2 regions of the Caballeronia sp. AZ10_KS36 genome follow, and region 2 is predicted to be linked to the other one. Evidence: predicted binding sites of a transcription regulator. Region 2 holds the regulator's gene; the other holds the start of a gene.
The links. Region 2 encodes FNR, which switches genes on or off when oxygen is low (the NO sensors DNR and NnrR bind a similar motif). Its sites were predicted from a motif close to TTGATNNNNATCAA; they were not measured.
Positions count from the first base shown of each region.

Region 1 (10,946 bases), on a different contig from region 2:
CTATAGCCGCAGCGTGGAAGGCGCGGAAACCGGCCGCGTGTATGCCGTGCATTGAGCGCGCCGTTCGCTTAAGCTCGGCGCTTGCCTAGAAAGGAGCAGCCCGATGGAATGGACTCGTGGCGAATGGCGCGTGACGACGGACATCGCTTCGTTCGACTTCGACGTGATTCACCGCTATCTGAGCGAAGTGGCGTACTGGTCGCCGGGCGTCGCGCGCGAAACGGTCGAGCGCGCGGCGCGTCATTCGCTCGCGTTCGGCCTTTTCGAAGGCGGGCGGCAGATCGGCTATGCACGCATGATTACCGATACAGCGACCTTCGCCTATCTGGCGGACGTTTTCGTGCTGCCGGAGCGTCAGGGCGCGGGCCTCGGCAAGTGGATGATCGAATGCGTGATGGCGCATCCCGACTTGCAGGGCTTGCGCCGCATGATGCTCGTCACGTCCGACGCGCATGGCCTCTATGCGCGCTTCGGCTTTCGCGCGAGCGCCCATCCCGAGCGGATCATGGAGAAGACCGCCGCGCGTCCCGCCTAGCCGCCCTTCACGCCTTGCGTGTTGACGTAGAGCGAATAGAGCCCGTGGCTCGCCGCCATGAAGAGCCGGTTGCGATGCCGGCCGCCGAAGCACACGTTCGCGCATCGCTCGGGCAGGTCGATGTGGCCGATCGCCTCGCCTTGCGGCGTGAAGATGCGCACGCCATCGAGCTCGGCATCGCCCATGCCCCAGCCGCACCACAGATTGCCGTGAATATCGACGCGAAAGCCATCCGGCGTGCCGGGGCCCGCGTCGATTAATTCGCGCCGCTTGCCGAGCGCGCGGCCGCCGTCGAGCACGTCGAACGCGATGATCTTGCGCGGCGTCGAGCGCGACTCGACCACGTACAGCACCGATTCGTCGGGCGAAAACGCGAGTCCGTTCGGGCCGATGAAGTCGTCGATCATCACGGCGATCTCGCCGCTCTGGCCGTCGACGCGATACACGCACGGCTTCAGCTCCGAGGGCTGCTTCTCGCCTTCGTAGAAGCCGTCGATGCCGAAGATCGGATCGCTGAACCAGATGGAGCCGTCCGACTTCACGACGACATCGTTCGGCGAATTGAGCGGCTTGCCGTCATAGCGATCCGCGAGCACGGTGATGGAGCCGTCGTACTCGGTGCGCGTCACGCGCCGCGTGAGATGCTCGCAGGTCACGAGCCGCCCTTCGCGGTCGCGCGTGTTGCCGTTCGCGTTGTTCGACGGCTTGCGAAACACGCCGACCTGCCCGTTTTCCTCGTCCCAGCGCAGGATGCGGTTGTTCGGTATGTCGCTCCACAAGAGATACCGCCCGTCGCCGAACCACACCGGCCCTTCCGACCAGCGCGCGCCCTGATAGAGACACTCGACCGACGCCGATGCAATGCGCAGCGCGTTGAAACGCGGATCGAGCACGCGCACGGCGGGGTCGGGATAGCGGCGGTCGGAAAGGGTCATCGGTTCGGGTTCTCGTTGAACGTTGGACGGAGCACAGCAAGAGGACACGGCGTTGTCAGTTCGGCCCCAGTTCGCCATCGCGCAGGCGCCAGAGATTGAGCGGGTTGTCGTCGGCGAGCGCCTCGGGCAAGAGCGCCGCCGGCAAGTCCTGATAGCAGACCGGCCGCAGAAAACGCTCGATCGCCATTGCGCCGACCGATGTCGAGCGGCCATCGGATGTCGCCGGATACGGGCCGCCGTGAACCATTGCGTACGACACCTCGACGCCCGTCGGAAAACCGTTCGCCAGAATTCGCCCGGCCTTGCGTTCGAGCACCGGCAACAAACGCCGCGCCAAGTCGATATCGTCGTTATCCATCAGCAGCGTCGCCGTCAGCTGGCCTTCGAGCTGACGCGCCACCGCGATCATCTGGTCCTCGTCCTCGCACGCGACGATAACCGACGTCGGCCCGAAAATCTCGTCGGCGAGATGCGGCGTCGCGAGAAACTGCTCCGCGCTCACGCGATACAGCGCCGGCAGCGCGCCGCTCGCCGCTTCCGTCTCCTTTCCCGTCGCGATGCGCTGCGCGCCCGAGTCATCGCGATGCCGGATGCCGTCCTCGTACGCCGCCGCGATGCCTGCGGTAAGCATCGTCTGCGCGTCCTTCTTTTCGAGCGCGGCTGTCGCGTGATCCACGAAAGCGTCGAGCTTGGCGTCCGCGAGCGCGAACACGAGGCCCGGGTTCGTGCAGAACTGTCCGACGCCGAGCGTCACCGAGTCGATGTAGCCCGCCGCAAGCGACTCGCCGCGCGTGGCGAGCGCACCCGGCAGCGCGAACATCGGGTTGACGCTGCTCATTTCCGCGAAGACCGGGATCGGCTCCGGGCGCTTCGCTGCGATCTCCATGAGCGCCAGCCCGCCGCGCCGCGAGCCCGTGAAACCGACCGCCTTGATCGCCGGATGCGCGACGAGCGCCTCGCCGATGGCGTTGCCCGCGCCGACGACGAGCGAGAACACGCCTTCGTGCAGGCCCGTTTCCGCGACGGCCTTCTGCACCGCGCGCCCGACCATCTCGGAGGTGCCGAGATGCGCCGGATGCGACTTCACGACGACCGGACAGCCCGCCGCCAGCGCCGCCGCCGTATCGCCGCCCGCCACCGAGAACGCCAGCGGGAAATTGCTCGCGCCGAACACGGCGACCGGTCCGACCGGAATCTTCTGCAAGCGCAGGTCCGGGCGCGGCGCGGGCTTGCGCTCCGGCTGCGCGGAATCGAGCGTCGCGGTGAGCCAGCGCCCCTCGCGCACGAGCGACGCAAAGAGCCGCAACTGCCCGACCGTGCGTGCCCGTTCGCCTTCGAGCCGCGCTTTCGCCAGCGCGGATTCGGCCTGCGCACGCTCGATGAGCGCATCGCCCATTCCGAGGATGTTGTCCGCGACTGCTTCGAGCAGTTGCGCGCGCGTTTCGAGCGGCGCCTGGCGATACGGATCGAACGCGGCGTCGGCCAGTTCGCACGCGCGCGCGACTTCCGCCGCCCCGCCGCCGCCGAACACGGGTTCGAGATCGACGTTGCGCGCCGGGTCGAAGGCGCGCAGCGTGGCGTCCGTGCCCCGTACGGCCGTCGCGCCGATCAGCATTTCTCCGGTGATCATCATGGTGATTTCTCCGTGCTGGTGCTGCCGCCCGTCACGGGCGCCAACGAGTGTGAACGTGCCGCGCACGCATTACGCGTGCCGCTCAGCCCTTGCCCGCGCGCCGGAACGTGATATGCCCGATGCGCCGCACGAGCAGCGCGGCGACGAGCGCGGCCACGCCCGTCAGCATGACGCCGATGTGCACCGACTGCACGAGCGCATCGCGGGCGGCGTCGAAGAGCGCGGGCGCGTCCAGCGCCGCCGCCGTCAGTTCGCGCTGCATGGTATCGCGCAACGCTTCGTCGACGAGAATGCGCGGGTCAGCGAAACGCGGCTGCCACTGCGCCGCCGCGCCCGCGCCGAGCACGCTGATCGTGCGCGTCACGACGTTCGCGTAATGATGCGCGACGATCGTCCCCACGATGCTCGTGCCGAGCATGCCGCCGACCATGCGCGTCGATTGCAGCAGCGCCGTCGTGATGCCGAAGCGCTCGCGGCCAGCGATCTCCTGGCCGAACACGTTCATGTTGTTGAGCACGAAGCCGAGGCCGATGCCGACCGCGGCCATCGGCAATTCGATCCACACATGCGGCGTCGTGGCGCGCGCGAACGCCAGCGCGACCGACGCCACCAGCAAGAGCGAAAAGCCGATGGTCAGAATCTTCGTCGGCTTGCGTAGATGGATCACGATACGCGTATTGACAAAGCTGCCGATGGCGATGCACGCGGCAATCGGCGTCGCAAGCAGACCGGCCTCCTGCGGCGAGAGCCCGAAGCCGCCCTGCAACAAGAGCGGCGCGAAGAAGATCAGCGAGAACATCACGAAGCCCGCGAGAAACGACAGCGTGAACAGCGTGACCAGATGCGGATCGCGGAAGATGTCGAGCGGCAGAATCGGATGCGTCGCGCGCCGTTCGCAGACCAGGAGCGCCGCCGCGCCCGCCACGACCACGCAGCCGAGCGCGATGTTGCCGCCCGAGAGGCCGCTTTTCGGCACGGACTCGATCAGCGACTGAAACCCGCCGAGCACGAGCGCGACGAGCGCCGCGCCGAGCCAGTCGATCTTCACGCCGCCTTCGCGCGGCCGGTGCAGATTCGGCAGATGCGCCCAGATGAAGTACAGCGCCGCCGCGCCGACCGGCAGATTGACGAGGAAGGTCGAACGCCAGCCCCAGTGCTGGCTCATCCAGCCGCCGAGCGACGGCCCCGCCGCCGTGCCGATGCCGTAGGCCGCCGCCAGCACCACTTGCCAGCGCACGCGCGTGCGCGGATCGGGGAACAGATCGGGAATCGCGGCGAACGCGGTGCCGACCATCATGCCGCCGCCGACGCCTTGCAGCCCGCGAGCCAGCGCGAGAAACAGCATGTTCGGCGCGAGCCCGCACAGCACGGACGCCACGGTGAACGTGATCACCGCCGCAATGACGAAGCGCTTGCGCCCGAAGTAGTCGCCGAGCCGCCCGAACACGGGCACGGTGACGACGGAAGCGAGCAGATAGGCGCTCGCAATCCACGCGTAATACTCGAAGCCGTGCAGTTCCGCGACGATGGACGGCAGCGCCGTGCTGACCACGGTCTGGTCCAGCGCGACCAGCATGTTGACGAGGCCGATGCCGAGCATCGCGTAAAGAGCCGTGCGGAACGCAAGTGCGTGAGAAGGGGCGTCAGGCGTGCGGGCGTCGGTCGTGCGGGCGTCGGTCATGCGGTCGGGTGTTAAGCGGGCGCTTAGTCGGTGGAAAGACGAATTGTACGGCGTTACGTGCGGCGGATCGACTCATCTCAGAAATGCGCGAGCCTGCGCGCGCTATCCTCCGCGTGCATTCACCGCGCTCAAGGGCCGGGACGCAGCGGAACGCCGCCGCGCTTTCGACATCGATCAACGGAGCACACGCCAATGTTCAAACGCATCCTCGTCGCCATCGACGGCAGCCGCACCTCGGAACGCGCCTTCCAGACGGCGCTCGACCTCGCGGTCCAGCACGAGGCCGTCATGCAGCCGTTCTACGTCGTCGAAAGCGCGCCGCTCTACGTGGACGTGCCCGGCTACGATCCGTCGCCGTTGCAGGCGGGGCTCGCCGAAGAAGGCGCGGCGCTCGCCCGCGAGGCCGCCGAGGCGATGAAAGCGCGCGGCATTGCCGGCAGCGTCGTGACCGCCGATGCCACCGCGAGCGACGACGTCGCCTCGCTCATTCTCTCGGCTGCCAGCACGTTCGATGCCGACCTGCTCGTGATGGGCACGCACGGCCGCAAGGGTGTGCAACGGCTGATTCTCGGCAGCGTGGCCGAGCGTTGTCTGCGGCAGGCCACGCTGCCGGTGCTATTGGTTCCGTCGGCGGCAGGTGTACCAAACGTTCCGGACGTCGCGAATAACCCATGATGTAAGCATCCGGCAAGGCGCGGGGGCGCGGCATTTTTTCGCGGTGTCGGCAAGGTCCGCTATGGGACAATCGTTTTGTCATTTATCAAGAAACGAAGTCCGCCATGTCCGATTCGACTTCCATGCGGCGCCGCGCCGCGCATTGTTCGAGCTGCGCCATGCGCCATCTGTGCATGCCCGAAGGGCTGTGCGCCAATGATGTCTCGCGGCTCGAGAACATCATCTCCGTAACCCGCAAGATACGGCGCGGCGAGGCGCTGTTCCGCACGGGCGACCCGTTCGATTCGCTCTACGCCGTGCGCTCGGGTTCGCTCAAGACGCTCGTCACGCATGACGGCAGCCGCGACGGCGGCCGCGAGCGCGTCACCGGACTGCTGCTCGCGGGTGACGCGCTGGGTCTCGACGGCATCGGCGACGGGCGGCATACGTGCGACGCGGTGGCGCTGGAAGACAGCACGGTCTGCGTCGTGCCGTACGCGCTTTTCGAGCGCATGTGCCGCGAAACCGACGCGCTTCAGCGGCGCATGCACCGCATGATGAGCCAGGCGATCAACCGCGAATCGGACCATGTCGTGCGACTCGGCATGCTGCGCGCCGACGAACGCGTCGCGCGCCTTCTGCTCGATATGTCGGCGCGGCTCGCGCGGCGCGGCTATGCGGCGACTGAGTTCACCATGCGCATGACGCGCGACGACATCGGCAGCTATCTCGGCATGACGCTCGAAACCGTGAGCCGCACGCTCTCGCGCTTCGACAAGCTCGGGCTGATCGAGGCGCACGGCAAATCCATTCGCATCCGCGATTTCGAGCGCCTGCGCAGTATCTGACAATTTGCCTGCCGCCCCGCCCGGTGCGGCTTCGCGCCCGACTGTTCGCCGCGCCCGAACAAACGCCGGCCATTATCGGCTTGGCACGCGCTTCGCTTCGCATTAGTCTTTTTGTTTTCCAGGGCACAGCCTTGGCCTGCCACGGAGACCGAGCGACATGAATCGCGAACCATCCCTGCGTCATCCGCTGCTCGACCGGCTCGCCGAAGCGCGCCGCGTCACCGACGAACTCTTCGATATCGTCAAGCGCGAGCATCTGTACGACCGGCCGATTGCCGAGCGCCACCGTATCGTCTTCTATATCGGCCATCTCGAGGCGTTCGACCGCAATCTGTTCGACCAGCGCCTGTTCCATCTGCCGAACGCCCAGCCTGCTTACGACCAGCTGTTCGCGTTCGGCATCGACCCGGTGGATGGCGGTCTACCGACGGACCAACCCGGCGACTGGCCCTCGCTCGACGAAGTGCACGCATACCGTGCGCGAGTGCGCGCCGACATCGACGCGCGCTTCGATCCCATCACGCTCGTCGCGCACCCCGTTTCCGCCGACGAGTCGCCCGCGAAGCTGCTCGAAGTCGCGATCGAGCATCGGCTGATGCACGCGGAGACGCTCGCGTACATGTTGCATCAATTACCGGTCGACAGGAAAAAAGCACCGGCCGATGCCGCGTCCGAGCGCACAACGGATCGCGCGCTCTCGCATGAAACCGTGCACGTGCCGGCCGGCAGCGTGACGCTCGGTCTCTCGCGCGACAGCCAGCGCTTCGGCTGGGACAACGAATTCGGCGAAATGCGCGTGGACGTGCCTGCATTCGACATCGACCGCTACATGGTGACGAACGGCGACTATCTGCGCTTCATCGACGCGGGCGGTTACTGGAACCGCGGGCTATGGACCGACGACGACTGGGCGTGGAAGGAAGCGCAGCGCATCGCGCATCCGGCGTTCTGGGTGCGCGGCGACGAAGGCGCCGACAGCCAGCATCGAACGGACTCGGGCTGGAAGCTGCGCACGATGTTCGAGGAGATCGCGCTGCCGCTCGACTGGCCGGTCTACGTGAGCTATGCCGAAGCGAACGCCTATGCGCGCTGGGCCGGCAAGCGCCTGCCGACGGAAGCGGAGTGGCAGCGCGCGGCCATCGGCGCGCCGCACGTCGCGGAAGGCAATTTCGACTTCCGCCGCTGGGACCCGACGCCCGTGCAGGCGCATCCGGATAACCGCAGCGACTTCGGCGTGGAGGGGCAATACGGCAACGGCTGGGAGTGGACCTCGACGACCTTCGGCCCGCTCGAAGGTTTCGAGCCGTTTCCGTTCTATCTCGGCTATTCCGCCAACTTCTTCGACGGCAAGCACTTCGTCATCAAGGGCGGTTCTCCGCGCACGGCTGCATGCATGCTGCGCCCGAGCTTTCGCAACTGGTTTCAGGGGCACTATCAGTACGTCTATGCAGGCTTTCGCTGCGTGAACGTCCGCTGAGCCTCAGCCGGCAAGCGTAGACATCGTTCGGTGAACGAAATGTTCTACCGCTTGCCCGCTTGATTAACCGACAACGACAGCACTTCCCGTCGATTCGTACGACGAATGAACCGCTTGCAGCGGCGACGCGGCGAGTGCATTTCCATTTTCGATCGACTACCATCGGCAAGACGAACGACAAGCCAGTGCATGACTGCAACGATGTGACGTGCAATGCCGCGGCATCGCGAGTCACGCGGGAATGCACTGAGTTTGACGCGACCACATTTCCGAGGGTAGCCGATGCGAATTGCATTCATCGTCGACAAGTTGCCGGTTCCGTCCGAAACGTTCGTTCTCCGTCAGATGAAAGGCTTCGCAGAGCGCGGTCACGAGGTGTTCGCCCTGGCTGCGAAGTACGACGACACTGCGGTGGACCCCACGCGGGGACGCGTGGAGTTGCGCGTCTTTCGACAGGACGTCAGCATGCTGCGCCACTCCGTGTCGTGCGCGAAGCTCGGCGCGCTGGCTTGCATCGACGACAAGCGGCGCAAGCGCCTGTCTGTCGCCCTTCGCGCGGCGGCGACCGGGTGTCGCTCCGCATTCATCGACATCGTGTCGGGCGGCGACACGGAGGGCATCGACTTCGACGTCGTGATCGCGCACTTCGGCCCCATCGGCGTGCGCGCCATGTATCTGAAGGAAGCCGGACTGTTGAGCGGGCCTATCGTCACCGTCTTTCATGGTGCCGACATGAGCGATCACGCGGTCGTCGAACGATGGCTGCCGCATTATCGGCGCCTCTTTCGCCTGAGCCCGCTGCTACTGCCGATCAGTAATCTCTGGCGCAACCGGCTCATCGAATGGGGCGCGCCCGAATCGCGAACGAAGGTTCACCACGTGGGCGTGGAAACGCACCGGCTGACTCCGCAGGCGAGCAACCGGCCGTTGCATCGCCCGCTGAAGGTGCTGAGCGTGGCGCGCTTCACCGAAAAAAAGGGACTGGCGTACGCCATCGAAGGAGTGCGTAGTTGCCGGCATCCGGTGCAGTTGAACCTCATCGGTTTCGGACCGCTCGAAGACGCGCTGCGCAGCGCTGCGTCGTCCAGTACGAACGAGATCAACTTTCTCGGCAAGTGCTCGCACGAGCGCGTGTTCGAAGAACTGAAGAGCGCAGACGTGTTCCTGCTGCCCTCCGTCGTGGCGAGCAACGGCGACATGGAAGGCATTCCGGTGTCGATCATGGAGGCCATGGCGACGGGCGTGCTGGTCGTCGCGACCCGGCACAGCGGCATACCGGAGCTCGTGGCGCACGGCGTGACCGGCCTGCTCGTGGAGGAGCGTTCGGCAAGCGGCATCGCCGAGGCGCTTTCCGCAATCGTGGAGGGAAAGGTCGATGTGCAGGCGATGCGCACGAACGCTCGTCGCAAGGTGGAGAACGAATTCAACGGCCAGGCGCTCGATGCGGATCTGGAAAGACTGCTCGTTCGAACGTTCGGCTACGCTACGCCCGCGAGCGCGGACGACCACACATATCATGGCGACGAGGTAGCGGTCGGTTACAACCGTCCACCCAGTTAGTGCCTTCATTCTCGTTTGACCGTTCCGGCGTCGGGCTCGCGTGTCGAGCCACGTCGCGTCGAGAATCCTAACTGAGCGAGCGTTCGAATCGACCGCTGACGATGGAGGCAGATGAATGACCGCAAGACAAATGCTCATTCACGGTATCAAGGTTTGCTTGCCCGACAAGGTGTTGCTGAGCCTTTATCATCGTCGCAGGATCGGCCGCTTTCCGAATCTGCGCAATCCGGCGACGTTCAACGAGAAGGTCTTGCAGCGCTGCCTTGCGCCCGACCCGCGTTATACCGATCTCTCCGACAAGCTGAAGGTTCGCGCTTATGTCGCGGACAAGATCGGCGAAAAGTATCTGATTCCGCTGTTCGCCGCGCCGTCCTCTTTCACCCAGCGCGAATTCGACGCGCTTCCTTCCACCTTCGTGATGAAGGCGAATCACGGCTGCGGATTCGTGAAGCTCGTCAGGGACAAGCGCGAGACCTCGTTCGAGGCGCTGAATGCGCTGGCGCAGCGCTGGTTGTCGACGAACTTCTTCACGGTGGCGAGGGAACGGCACTATCAGGCTATCGAGCGCCGCATTCTGTTCGAGAAGCTCCTTCTCGGGCCGGACAACAAGGTGCCGCCCGATATCAAGATCCATGTCTTCAACAGAAACGCCGACGATCCGCAGATTTTCATTCTCGTGATTTCGGATCGATTCGAAGGACATCCACGCGGCGATATCTACGACGCTCACTGGAACCGGCTCGACATCAAGATGGGGCACTACTCGCAGAGCGACAAGCCCGCTCCCCGTCCGCACAACCTCGACGAAATCCTATGGGTAGCGCGCACCCTCGCAAGCGATTTCGACTTCGTGCGGGTCGACCTTTATAACGTGGACGATCATATTTACTTCGGTGAACTGACATTCACGCCCGGCGCGGGCCTGTTCCCGTTGACGCCCGACAGCGTCGACTATGAATGGGGCCGCTTGATGTAATCGGGACACCGAGGCTCAGGACAAGTCCTCGATACGACACGCAATCCGCGCACGCGCCGGCCGGTCGCGTGCCACATCGCATTGGCAATGGCCGCATTCACGCCCTCGACAAACCATAAAGCGACGACGCAATCGCTCAAGTAATTAGTTCCGCATAGGGTCGATCGGGATGAAATAACACCCGCGACGCATGGCTCCGGCACATTAACGAGATGGTACACTGCCGCCGCCGCGAAGGCCGTGGCATGTCATCGCCGTCACGCGGGAAGGTTTGTCCAGCTTACGTTCACGGTCGAGCTGCGAGATCCCAGAATCAGCCGCTTCCCCCGCCGCATTCGCCGAATTGACAGAAACAACAGCTAGTCTTTTCGCTGGCGAAAAAAAACGCATTGAAGTAAGTTCTGGCGGTAATAGCGCCTGGACAAACGTCCGGATCGGTGCTCGCACGCCCTAATAAAAACATGGCCGCTATCTTCGATTATCTTTTGGACAGACAAATATCCAGGCAATGGCGCGGCATGCTGTCCGCGCTCGCGGACGAGTTCGAGGCGCAGATCGGACATGGCGAACTGCGCGAGCTGATGCATCGCGTGGGCAGCCGCTTCGCGAAGGCGCATGCGCTGCCGCCCTGCGATTCGACGTCCGCG
Region 1 is NZ_JALQDQ010000026.1:17,426-28,371, forward strand. It holds gene NCR35_RS18010 (short chain dehydrogenase) at 1-55, shown strand, start outside; gene NCR35_RS18015 (GNAT family N-acetyltransferase) at 104-535, shown strand; gene NCR35_RS18020 (SMP-30/gluconolactonase/LRE family protein) at 532-1,470, opposite strand; gene NCR35_RS18025 (aldehyde dehydrogenase (NADP(+))) at 1,526-3,103, opposite strand; gene NCR35_RS18030 (MFS transporter) at 3,186-4,703, opposite strand; gene NCR35_RS18035 (universal stress protein) at 4,977-5,459, shown strand; gene NCR35_RS18040 (helix-turn-helix domain-containing protein) at 5,564-6,286, shown strand; gene NCR35_RS18045 (SUMF1/EgtB/PvdO family nonheme iron enzyme) at 6,444-7,763, shown strand; gene NCR35_RS18050 (glycosyltransferase) at 8,046-9,323, shown strand; gene NCR35_RS18055 (ATP-grasp fold amidoligase family protein) at 9,439-10,299, shown strand; gene bcsD (cellulose biosynthesis protein BcsD) at 10,761-10,946, shown strand, end outside.
Region 1: the regulator FNR is predicted to act here: its motif matches at 4,949-4,962, upstream of NCR35_RS18035 (universal stress protein).

Region 2 (10,946 bases):
AGAATCCAGCCGGAATCCTTGTCCGGCGTCGCGCGCACGGTGTACTCGTAGTCGGGGTCGACATAAACGGTCAGCACCACCACTTCGAAAGGCCACAGCGGGCGAACCTTCCAGACCGAATTTCGCGCCCCGCGTTCAGGCGTGGCCATGAACGCGCTGCGGATTTCCGGCTGATCGAAGCCATGCTTGCGGCCCACGACGACGTCTTCGATGTGCCCGTCGGCGCGCAGGGTCCAGACCGCGTAACTGCCGACATAGTCCCGCTCGTTCAGCATCGGCATGCTAGCGATGACGTACCAGCGGCCCATGTAGCGCGGCAGATCCACAGCGGCCGGCACCAAGGGATCGTCGGCATGCGGATTCGGGTTGACGGGCGCCATCGTGCATCCCGCCACGACCCATGCCATGAGTCCAGCCAGTGCCGCGAGCGCGATTCGCTTCATGGCTTCGCCGCTTCGTCCGTCCGATAGAGTGCGTTCACGGTAATGGCAACGCGAAAACGCCGCTTGATGTGGGTCAACTCCGGCGTGTTGACCTGCATCAACTCGCCTGGGATGACCGCGGGCACAGTCACGGCATACCCGTTAGACGCGTTATTCCATGGAGACGGCGATGACTTTCCGCACAGGCACGCTTTGGGTCGTGAGCGCATTCGCCGCGTGCGCGGTTGCGGCCGCAGCGCAGCCCGAAGCGCCCGGCAGCATGAGCGAACAACGCATCGTCGCGCCTGTGAATCCGGACCCGCTGGTCGTGAAGCGCAATGCCGCCGCGCAAGCCGATGCCGAATACCGCGCAAGAAAACAGGCCGCCGCGCGCGAGCGGCGCGCCGCGCACGCCGAGGCGAAGGCACGCTACAAGGAAGAACTCGCGAATGCGCGAATCAATCGCAAGGGGGATCGGGATGCCGCGAGCAATGCGCTGAAGGCCATCGAACCGGATCAGCCGGAAGGCTCGCGTCGTTCGCACTGAAGGTCGTGCGTTTCCCGCTCGACACTGCGTGCTTGCCTCGCGGCCGGGTCGTGCGCTTGCCGTGCCGGATCGTGAAAGTGCCGAGGCGGCCGCGCTCGTTTGGACGGAAGCGCCGCCATGCCGGTATCGGGCGCTTTCGTGCGCGTGATCGTGACCGGTGCCACGCAAGGACGGCTTTCGCCAAGCGCCGCCGCACCTACACCGCAATCGTCTTCGACGTCTTGAGCCCGATCCACATCAACCCTTCTCGCAGTCCGGCGAGCATCGCATCGCTCTCGCTGACGTACGTCGATGCGTGTTTGAAGCGGTGAGCGAAACGCCCGCCCTCCACGTTCGGATGTTCGAGGCCGATCGAGCACATGAAGCCTCGCGGCGTCTCCTCAGTCTGGCAGGTGACGACCCACTGCGCGGCTTCCACTCTTGCTTTGAGCGTCATGTTCGTTCTCCCTTGGACGCTTTTCACTCTATGCGCCGCGCTTTTGGGCGCGTTTGCGCCAGGTCAAGGGTATGGCGTCCCGAAAGCGGCCTTGCGCCGGCTTGATCTGCATCAAGGGCCGGTGAGCCGCGACCGGTAGAGTCGGCGCAAGGAACGAATCGTCATTTCGACGCCACGAGGCCGCCATGTACACCCGCATTCTTGCACCCATCGACGGCAGTCCCACGTCCGCGCACGCGTTCGACGAAGCCTTGAAGATCGCGCGGGACAATCACGCCGAACTGCGGCCGCTATTCGTCGTGGACTTGCAGCCGGTCGCCTATGACGCGGCCGCCATGTTTTATCCCGACATGCGCGAGGCCATGATGGAAGAAGGCCGGCGCCTGACGTCCGAGGCCGCGAAGCGCATGGACCGCGAAGGCGTAAAGGGGACGCCGTTCATCGGCGAAGTGCAGTTGACGGGCGACGACATCGCCCAGCGCATCTGTCACTGCGCGGAAGATTTCGGCGCCGATCTCGTGGTGATGGGCACGCACGGCCGTCGCGGCTGGCGGCGCCTCGTGCTCGGCAGCGTGGCGGAACGCTTCGTTCGGCTCTCGCGCTGGCCCGTGATGCTCGTGCCCGGGCGCGATGCCGAGGAACTCGCGAGACGCGAGGCGGCCGCCGCCAGCGATTGAGACGGCGAAAGCCTGCGCGTGCGTCGGCAAGGGATCGGCGATAATGCATTCACCACGCGCTTACTGGAACCGCCCGGTCAGGCTGAAATAGCGCGACCGCGCGGACTTTCGCATCAGGCCGATATGACCAACAACGATGGCCCGGATTCCGTCACGGCATCGGCCGCTTCGGCAGGCCGGGTCGTCGCGCCGCGCGCCGGGTTCGCGACCGCCGTGCTCGCCGGCGCGATACTCTTTGCGGCATGGTGGGCCCTCGTTCGAAGCACGCTGAACGCTTCCGCGCTTACGCCGCGCGTCGCGGTATTGCTCATCGCGAGCGGACTGGCGAGCGCCGTGCTGCTCGCCTGCCTCGTCTACCTCGTCTTCCTCATGCGACGCCGCATGCACGGCGTCGCGCCCGCGTCGGCCACACTGCCCCAGGCGCGGCTCGACGGCATCATTCGCGCGACGACCGAAGCCATCATCACCGTCGATGCGCAGCAGCGCATCGTGCTCTTCAATCCAATGGCCGAGCGCGTGTTCCGCTGCCCGGCGAGCGAGGCCATCGGCGCGTCGCTGTCGCGCTTCATCCCCGAGCGATACCGCACGGCCCACGAGGAACAGGTCCGGCGTTTCGGACAGACGGGCGTGTCCGACCGTCAGATGGGCGCGCAGCGCGTGCTGTACGGCCTGCGGGCGGACGGCGAGGAGTTTCCCGTCGAGGCATCCATCTCCCAGATCGACGATATCGACGGCAAGCTCTTCACGGTCATTCTGCGCGACGTGACCCAGCGCGTTGAGGCCGAGGCGGAACTGCAACGTTCGCGCGAGGAACTGCGCGCGCTGTCGGCCAATCTTCAGCACGAGCGCGAAAAGGAAAGGACGCGCATTGCGCGCGAATTGCACGACGATGTCGGACAAACACTGAGCGCGCTGAAGATGGACGTCGCCGCGCTCGAAGCGCGGCTCAACGCCAGCGCCGCGCCGCGCGACGACGTGGCCGGCCAGCTCGCGCGCATGCGCCGGGCGATCGACGGCAACATCGCTTCGTTGCGGCGCATCGCCGCTCATCAGCGGCCCGTCATGCTCGACGATCTGGGACTCGCCGCCGCCATCGACTGGCTCGTCGACGACTTCACGCAACGGCAGGGCATCGACGTGGAATGCGAGTTCGGCACGGGCGAGATCGCCTTCAATACGAACGCAGCGACCGCCGTTTTCCGTATCATTGAGGAGGCGCTCGACAACGTCGCGCTGCATGCGCGCGCAAGCCGCGTGAAGCTCACGCTCGGCGCGCACGACGCCCATTGCGTGCTGCGTGTCGAGGACGACGGCGTCGGCGCGCCCGCGTTGCCCGGCGCGAACGGCAAGTCGTTCGGCCTGCTCGGCGTGCGCGAGCGCGCGAACGCGCTGGGCGGCACGGTACTGATCGAATCGAACCCGGACGACGGCTTCGCGCTGACCGTCCGGCTGCCGCTTGCTGCCGTGAGCGAACAGGAATCGCAACCATGACGATCAAGGTGCTGATTGCGGACGACCATGCGATGGTGCGGGAAGGCCTGCGCCATATCCTCGACAACGCGCACGGATTCGAAGTCGCGGGCGAGGCGAGCGATGGCGCGAGCACGCTCCAGCTTGCGCGCGCGACCGACGCCAACGTGCTCGTGCTCGACCTGTCGATGCCCGGCCGTCACGGGCTGGACCTGTTGAAGCAGATCAAGGAAGAACGCCCCGCGCTGCGCATTCTCGTCCTCACGATGCACGCCGAACAGCAATACGCGGCGCGTGCGTTCAAGGCCGGGGCGTCGGGCTATCTGACCAAGGAAAGCGCGAGCGCGGAACTGGTTGCGGCGCTCGCGAAGGTCGCGGCGGGCGGCGCATATGTCAGCCTCGCCATGGCCGAGCGCATGGCGCAAAGCCTCGCCGAACCCGCCGACGCGCTTCCGCATCAGCGCCTGTCCGACCGCGAGTTCGACGTGTTCCGGCGGCTGTGCGCGGGCGAATCCATCAACGAGATCGGCGACGCGCTGTACGTGAGCGCGAAGACGGTCAGCACGTATAAAGCGCGCATCCTCGAAAAGATGCACCTGCCGCACGAGGCCGCACTCGTGCGTTATGCCGTGCGGCACAAGCTCCTGGACGACGATACCGACGACAGCGACGGCAGCGACAACAGCGGCCATAGCGACGCCGGCCGCGACGTTTGAGCGCAGGCTTGTCAGGATTTCCCTACACCGCTTCGGAAACGCCTACCGAACTTTCCACGCGCGCCGATATATTTTTGAGATGGCGCGGTAAATAATTCGATGCATCAACCAACCGTTGCGCATCGAGGCTGTCGGGCCTTGCGATCGAAGCTGGCACGCGTGCGCGAATCGAGTTCGACAGGAGGCATCATGTTTCCGGTAAGCGATGGCAGAACGGCTACGTCACCCGCATCGGCACCGGCATCGCGCCGCGTGTTTCAGATCGCCCATTCAACCGATTCCACCCGTTCCGCCAATAGCGCCGATCGCGCCGACTGCGACATCAAGCACAAGTCCGTACGCTGTTCGACCTGCTCGATGCAGCGCGTCTGCATGCCGAGCGGGCTCACGCCGGATGAATCCGCGCGGCTCGATGCCATCATCTGCTCGACGCGCACCGTGCGGCGCGGCGAGACCCTCTACCGTTGCGGCGACGCGTTCCAGAGCCTCTATGCGGTGCGCAGCGGCTGCTTCAAGACCGTGGTGCTGCACCGCGAAGGACAAGAGCAGCTCACGGGCTTCTACCTCGCTGGCGACGCGCTCGGGCTCGACGGCGTCAGCTCGGACCACCACAACTGCGATGCGATCGCGCTCGAAGACAGCGTCGTGTGCATCATTCCGTTCGATCTGCTCGAGGTGCTTTGCCGCGAAGTTAAGGCGATCCAGCATCACGTGCACCGGCTGATGAGCAGCGAGATCGTGCGCGAATCGAGCCTGATGATGTTGCTCGGCACGATGACGGCCGAACAGCGCGTCGCCGCTTTTCTGCTGAACATCTCGACGCGCATGAAGGCGCGCGGTTATTCGCCGGCGCAGTTCGTGTTGCGCATGACGCGCGAAGAGATCGGCAGTTATCTCGGGCTCAAGCTGGAAACCGTGAGCCGCATGTTCTCGAAGCTCCAGAAAGCCGGCGTGGTCGATGCGCGCGGCAAGGACGTGCGCATTCTCGATCAGGCGGAGCTGGAAAGCGTGTGAACGAATGCACTCACGCCGCGATGCGCAGCACCGCGGCGCCGACCATGCGTCCTTCGCGAAGATCGGAAAGCGCGCGGTTCGCGTCGGCGAGCGGATAGACGGTCGTTTGCAGATGGAGCGGGATGGACGCCGCGCGCTGCATGAATTCCTGACCATCGGCGCGCGTCAGGTTCGCCACCGACACGATGCGCCGCTCGCCCCACAACAGCGCATACGGGAACGCGGGAATGTCGCTCATATGGATGCCGCCGCACACGACGACGCCGCCCTTCGCCAGCGCCGCGAGCGCCGCAGGCACGAGCGCGCCGGATGGCGCGAAGACGAGCGCGGCGTCGAGTTCTTCGGGCGGCCGCTCGTCGCTGCTTCCGGCCCACGCCGCGCCCAGTTGCAGCGCAAGGGCTTGAGCGGCGCTGTCTTGCGCGCGCGTGAACGCATAGACGGTGCGGCCCTCGTGCCGGGCGATCTGCGCGACGATATGCGCCGCCGCGCCGAAGCCGTAGATGCCGATGCGCCTCGCATCGCCCGCCATCTTGAGCGTCCGGTAGCCGATGAGTCCCGCGCACAGGAGCGGCGCGGCTTCGACGTCGCCGTAGCGCGACGGCAGATGCAGGCAGAACCGGCTATCCGCGACCATTCGCTCCGCGTAGCCCCCATCCAGCGTATAGCCGGTGAAGCCGGGGCTGTCGCACAGATTCTCGCGGCGCGTCGCGCAATAGGCGCAGTGGCCGCACGTGTGGCCGAGCCACGGCACGCCCACGCGGTCGCCCACGACGAAGCCGTCCACGCCCGCGCCGATCGCGGCAACGCGGCCGACGACTTCGTGCCCCGGAACGACCGGCCGTTTCGGATGCGCCAGTTCGCCGTCCACGACATGCAAGTCCGTCCGGCACACGCCGCACGCGACGACATCCACGAGCAGTTGCCCCGGACCGGCGACAGGATCGTCGATGTCGGCGGCGCGCAGTTGCGGGGCGGCGCCGTCGTAGAGCATTGCACGCATCATTCGGCTCCGTGCGTATCGCTTCGTTGATAGACGCTTCCTGTGTGGGCGGCGGGTGCATCGTCCGGCAGTCGCCGTGCTCGATGCCGCTGTACCCGCGCCGCGCCGCCGTCGTCGAAACGAAAATAGCCGCTGCGCAGCATGACCGGCATTCGTCCCACGCTGGTCAGCAATTGCTCGGCGGCGCCTTCTATCGCGACGCGGCCCAGTTCGAACGCGTGCCGCAAGTCTTCTTCCCGCGACGAAGCCGCGCCGAAATGATCTTCCAGCGCCTCTGCCGAGATGGTGCAGGGGATACGCGCGCCGTCGACATAGGCATAGAAGGTGAGAGCGGGTTCATCGCCTGCATAGATGGGCGCGCTCTGCGAAAACGTGATGTTCATGGTGATGTGCCTCGCACGGGATGAGTCAAGCGGCGCCGGCTCGCCGCCCTTCGATCGCGACATACCTATGATTGTTCGCTTGCCCGTGGCCATGCCGCTTGATGCAGATCAAGAGGCTCGTGCCGTGCGGCCGCATCATCGTCATGTGTCTTCACCCGGAACCCTTGCGCCGCCATGCTCACTTACTGCGCCGAACCTCGCGCCGAACCTCGCGCCGACCCGCGCGCCGACCGAGCCGTCCGCGCCCGTCATGCGCTCCTCATCGGCATCGTCGCGGGCGTGCTCTTGAGCGCCGCGCCCGCGCTGGCGCAGACGGAAGTCAACGCGCTCGTCGATCAGCACCACTGCATGTTCTGTCATACCAACGATTCGCCTTTCCTCGCGCCCTCGTTCCAGCAGATCGCCGAGCGCTATCGCGACGATCCGAAAGCGCAGGCGATGCTCGAACACAAGTTGCGCGTGGGCGGGCGCGCACACTGGGGCGACATGGCGATGCCTTCGCCGCCCGAGCGCGGCGGGTCGATTTCGGCGGAAGACGCGCATACGCTCGTGCAATGGGTGTTGCGCCACTAGACGTCCTCCATGGAGAGCGACATGCGTATCACGATCAAGCTCGATGGTTTCGATCACGCCGCGCAATCGGCGTTTGCAGTGCTGTGGATCGACCGCGAACGCGGCCGCTGGTCGCGCGAAGCGCACGAACGCGTCGAGTTGCCGGCATGGGGAACGTGGGAATCCGCGCCCGAAGGCACGCTGCTGCGCGATTCGGGCACCTTCGTGCCGCTCGTCTTGCTGCACGGACTGGTGCTCGCTGCCCTGCCCAAAGCGACCAGCGTACCGGAGCCGATGCAGCAAGGCCACGCCGACTATCTCGCATCGCGCGGCAGCAGAGCAACGCCCGCGAAGCTATCCGGACATTGGCATATCCAGTGCATCGACTGCGAGACGACGGTCCCCGAGCACGAACTCTTCTCCGACGAAGAGGACTGTGCGCGATCGGCCGGCTTGGGCTTCAGCGCAACGTAGAAACGCCACCCGTCCTCAACGCGCCGGCGACGACATGAACCGTTGCTTCAGCAGGCCCACGGCATTGTCGAACGCGTGGTGAATCGCGATGCTCAGGTCCGCGTCGGTACTGCTTGCGACGGGCAGGAGGTCGAACTCGCGCGTGATGAGATCGAGGCGCGCATCGAAAACGCGCTGTCCGGATGGATCGCGGTAAGCCTCGACCGTCAGATGGCAATTGGCGATGTCCTTCGCGAGCCGTTCCAGCCGCACGAGTTCCACGCCCGCCTCGCGTTCCGCGTCGTTGGACCCCGCGAATCCGAGATACGCAATCTGCAATCCGAGGCCCATGGCTTTGTTCTCCCCTCTCTCTGCAAGTGCCGGCGCGCCGGTGAACACCCTTTCTGATGGTTCAGATCGTGGCGATTAGACCATCGTCCTGGATTCGCGCCGGACGCGGTTGACTCACATCAAGCAGCGCGCTGTCATGCTGCGTCGTCGGGCAAGCGCGAACCCGGTTCGACGACATAAGCTCTGAAGTTCATCTCGATGCTGCGAATCTGGCTCGCGCAGCTCGAATACAGCCAGCCCGGGCCGCCGTCCATGCCGTACATGCCGCGGCACATGCCCCTCAGGCTGATGCGCGCCCGGTCGCCGTCGAAGCCATTGCCGGCCGCCGGCGTGCGCGTGGCCCAAAGATAAACGACGCCTGCTTCGAGCGGACGCCCTGTCTCGATGCTGGCCGCGTCCGCGCGACGGATGCGCGTGGCCGAATAACGCGCCACATACTGCCGCGTGCGCTCCCAGCGCGCCGTGCATTCTTCGCGACCCGTGCATTCGACCGACGCCAGCTCTCTTGCTTCTGCGAGTCGCGGCTCGGTCTCCCTGAAACGATTCCAGCGCGCGTCGGACGAACAAGCGGCCACAGTCAGCAGCAACGCCGCATACAGCATGCGGAATCTCATCTCGCGCTCCATCTGTAATCGTCGTCACGCGAAATAACCATACCGCAATGTAGCGCGGTGTTATTGATCTGCCTCAGTGGACGGCCATATGCGGTGTCGGTGCAACACACTGCACTGCGCGCAAGAGCGGCTGCCACGCCGCCTCGCCGCCTCACCGCCAAATCAATCCGCGTTTTTCCATATCACATAGCCGAGCGCCGCCAATGCGACGACGAACACCGTCGCCAGCGCGATGGCCGCTATTCCGAGGATCTTGCTCATCGCATTCGCCCATGAAGTCGTCGTTCCGCACGCGGGCGGCAGCGCATCAAGCGTCCTCCTCGAGGCTGTCGAAGAGTTCGTCCTCCTGCGCACAATGAACCCGCACGATTTCATCGAGCGCGAAAAGGAGGCGCTGTATCTCCTTCCTCGCCGGCGCGTCATTGTCTTCAGCCGGGAGATCGGCCGCGAGTCGCCGCAACTGGAAAACAAGGCGAAAAATCTCGCGATGACTGCCGCTCAGTGCGGCCATCGGATCGTCGCCGGCGAGGCGCTTCGCCAGATACGGATAGAGGTGCAGGTCGTCCCGCTCTTCGTGAGGCAGAAGCTCGCGCGTCAGGCGCTCGTTGATCCTCTCCAGTTCCGCCTTTATCGAGGCGCCGGGCAACTCGGGCAATTGGTAGGCTATGCGTCTGAGTTCGTCGAGCAACGGTTCGATTTCCGAGTGAGCCGCGCGCAAGCGGCCCGATTCGCCTGGCGGCAGCGCCTTCATGCCGCGTGCCCGCGTTGCCGTTCGCAATGCCCGCAGCGCATTGCCTATGACGGCGACGTCGATCAGTTCCTGCAGCACCGCGCCTTCCAGCGGCCTCAGCAGGCCGAGCGCCGCCACGATCATCGCCGCGACCGACAGGCCCATGCCGCTCATCACGCACTGCACGGCAATGCGGCGCGACGACCGCGCGATGCGCAACGCATCCACGAGGCGATCGAGCCGGTCGGCAAGCAGCACGACGTCGGCCGCCTCCGCCGATGCCGCCACGCCGCGCGCGCCCATCGCAATGCCGACGTCCGCTGCGGCAAGCGCGGGGGCATCGTTGATGCCGTCGCCGACCATCGCCACGACCGCGCCCTTCTGCGCTGCCTGAATGTCCGCGAGCTTGTCCGCCGGCGTCTGTTCCGCGTAGACCTCCGTCACGCCGAGGCTCGCGCCGATGGCTTCGGCGACATCGCGCCGGTCGCCCGTCAGCATGCCGAGCCGCGCGATGCCGGCCTGCCGAAGCAAGCGCAATGCTCTCGGCGTATCGAGGCGGACATCGTCCGCGAGCCACAACGCGCCGGCCATGACGCCGTCGATATCGACGAAGAGCGACGAACCGCCTTCGCGTCCGAGACGGCGCAAAAAGGCCGCGCTCCACGGCGCCGCGGGCGCGCCGGCCGCCGCATGGCCGAACGAGCCTATGACCACGCGTTTTCCGTCGACCGTGCCGCTCACGCCCGCCCCGGCCGACTCGACCACTTCCGTCGGCGCGGCGAGGCGCATGCCCCGCTTGCGGGCGGCAAGCGTCACCGACTCCGCCACGACATGAGGCGAAGCCTGCGCAAGCGACGCGGCCATGTGCAGCACGGAGTCGGACGCGAAACCTTCGCTGCACTCGATGCGCACGAGCTTCGCCTGCCCGCTCGTCAGCGTTCCGGTCTTGTCGAAGAAGAGCACCTGTGTGCTCGCGAGGCGTTCCAGCGCGCCGCCGTCCTTGATCAGCACGCCGCGTTTCGCGCAGGCGGAGATGCCCGAGACGATCGCCACCGGCACGGCGAGTATCAGCGGACAAGGCGTGGCGACGACCAGCACGGCCAGCGCGCGAACGACGTCTCTCGTGGCGAACCAGACGCCGCCTGCCAGGATCATCGTGAACGGGACGAACAGCAGCGCATAGCGGTCCGCGAGCCGCACGGCGCGGCTTCGCGACCGCTGCGCCGTCTCCACCATGCGGACGATGCCCGCGAACGTGCTGTCGCGTGCCGCAGCCGTGGCGATCATCTCGAACGGCGCGCCGGCGTTGATGACGCCGCTCCTGACCGCGTGCCCCGCGCTGCGCGCCATGACCGCCGACTCGCCCGTCACGGCGGATTCGTCGAGCGCGGCTTCGCCGAGCAGCGTGCCGTCCACCGGGACGCTTTCGCCCGCCCGCACGAGCAGCCGGTCGCCGGGGCACGCCGCCTCGGGCTCGATACGCCGCCACTCGCCGTCTTCGAAGCGATGCGCCTGCTGCGGCGCGCGGCTCAGGAGCGCAGACAAGGCCTTGCGCGCGCGGTTCTGCGCGAAGCCTTCGAG
Region 2 is NZ_JALQDQ010000036.1:69,662-80,607, reverse strand. It holds gene NCR35_RS22290 (lipocalin family protein) at 1-443, opposite strand, end outside; gene NCR35_RS22285 (hypothetical protein) at 613-969, shown strand; gene NCR35_RS22280 (hypothetical protein) at 1,166-1,405, opposite strand; gene NCR35_RS22275 (universal stress protein) at 1,591-2,082, shown strand; gene NCR35_RS22270 (PAS domain-containing sensor histidine kinase) at 2,206-3,573, shown strand; gene NCR35_RS22265 (response regulator) at 3,570-4,268, shown strand; gene fnr (fumarate/nitrate reduction transcriptional regulator Fnr) at 4,458-5,282, shown strand; gene NCR35_RS22255 (zinc-dependent alcohol dehydrogenase family protein) at 5,293-6,282, opposite strand; gene NCR35_RS30100 (DUF1488 family protein) at 6,282-6,758, opposite strand; gene NCR35_RS22245 (c-type cytochrome) at 6,840-7,238, shown strand; gene NCR35_RS22240 (DUF3564 family protein) at 7,260-7,691, shown strand; gene NCR35_RS22235 (hypothetical protein) at 7,707-8,021, opposite strand; gene NCR35_RS22230 (hypothetical protein) at 8,156-8,635, opposite strand; gene NCR35_RS22225 (heavy metal translocating P-type ATPase) at 8,943-10,946, opposite strand, start outside.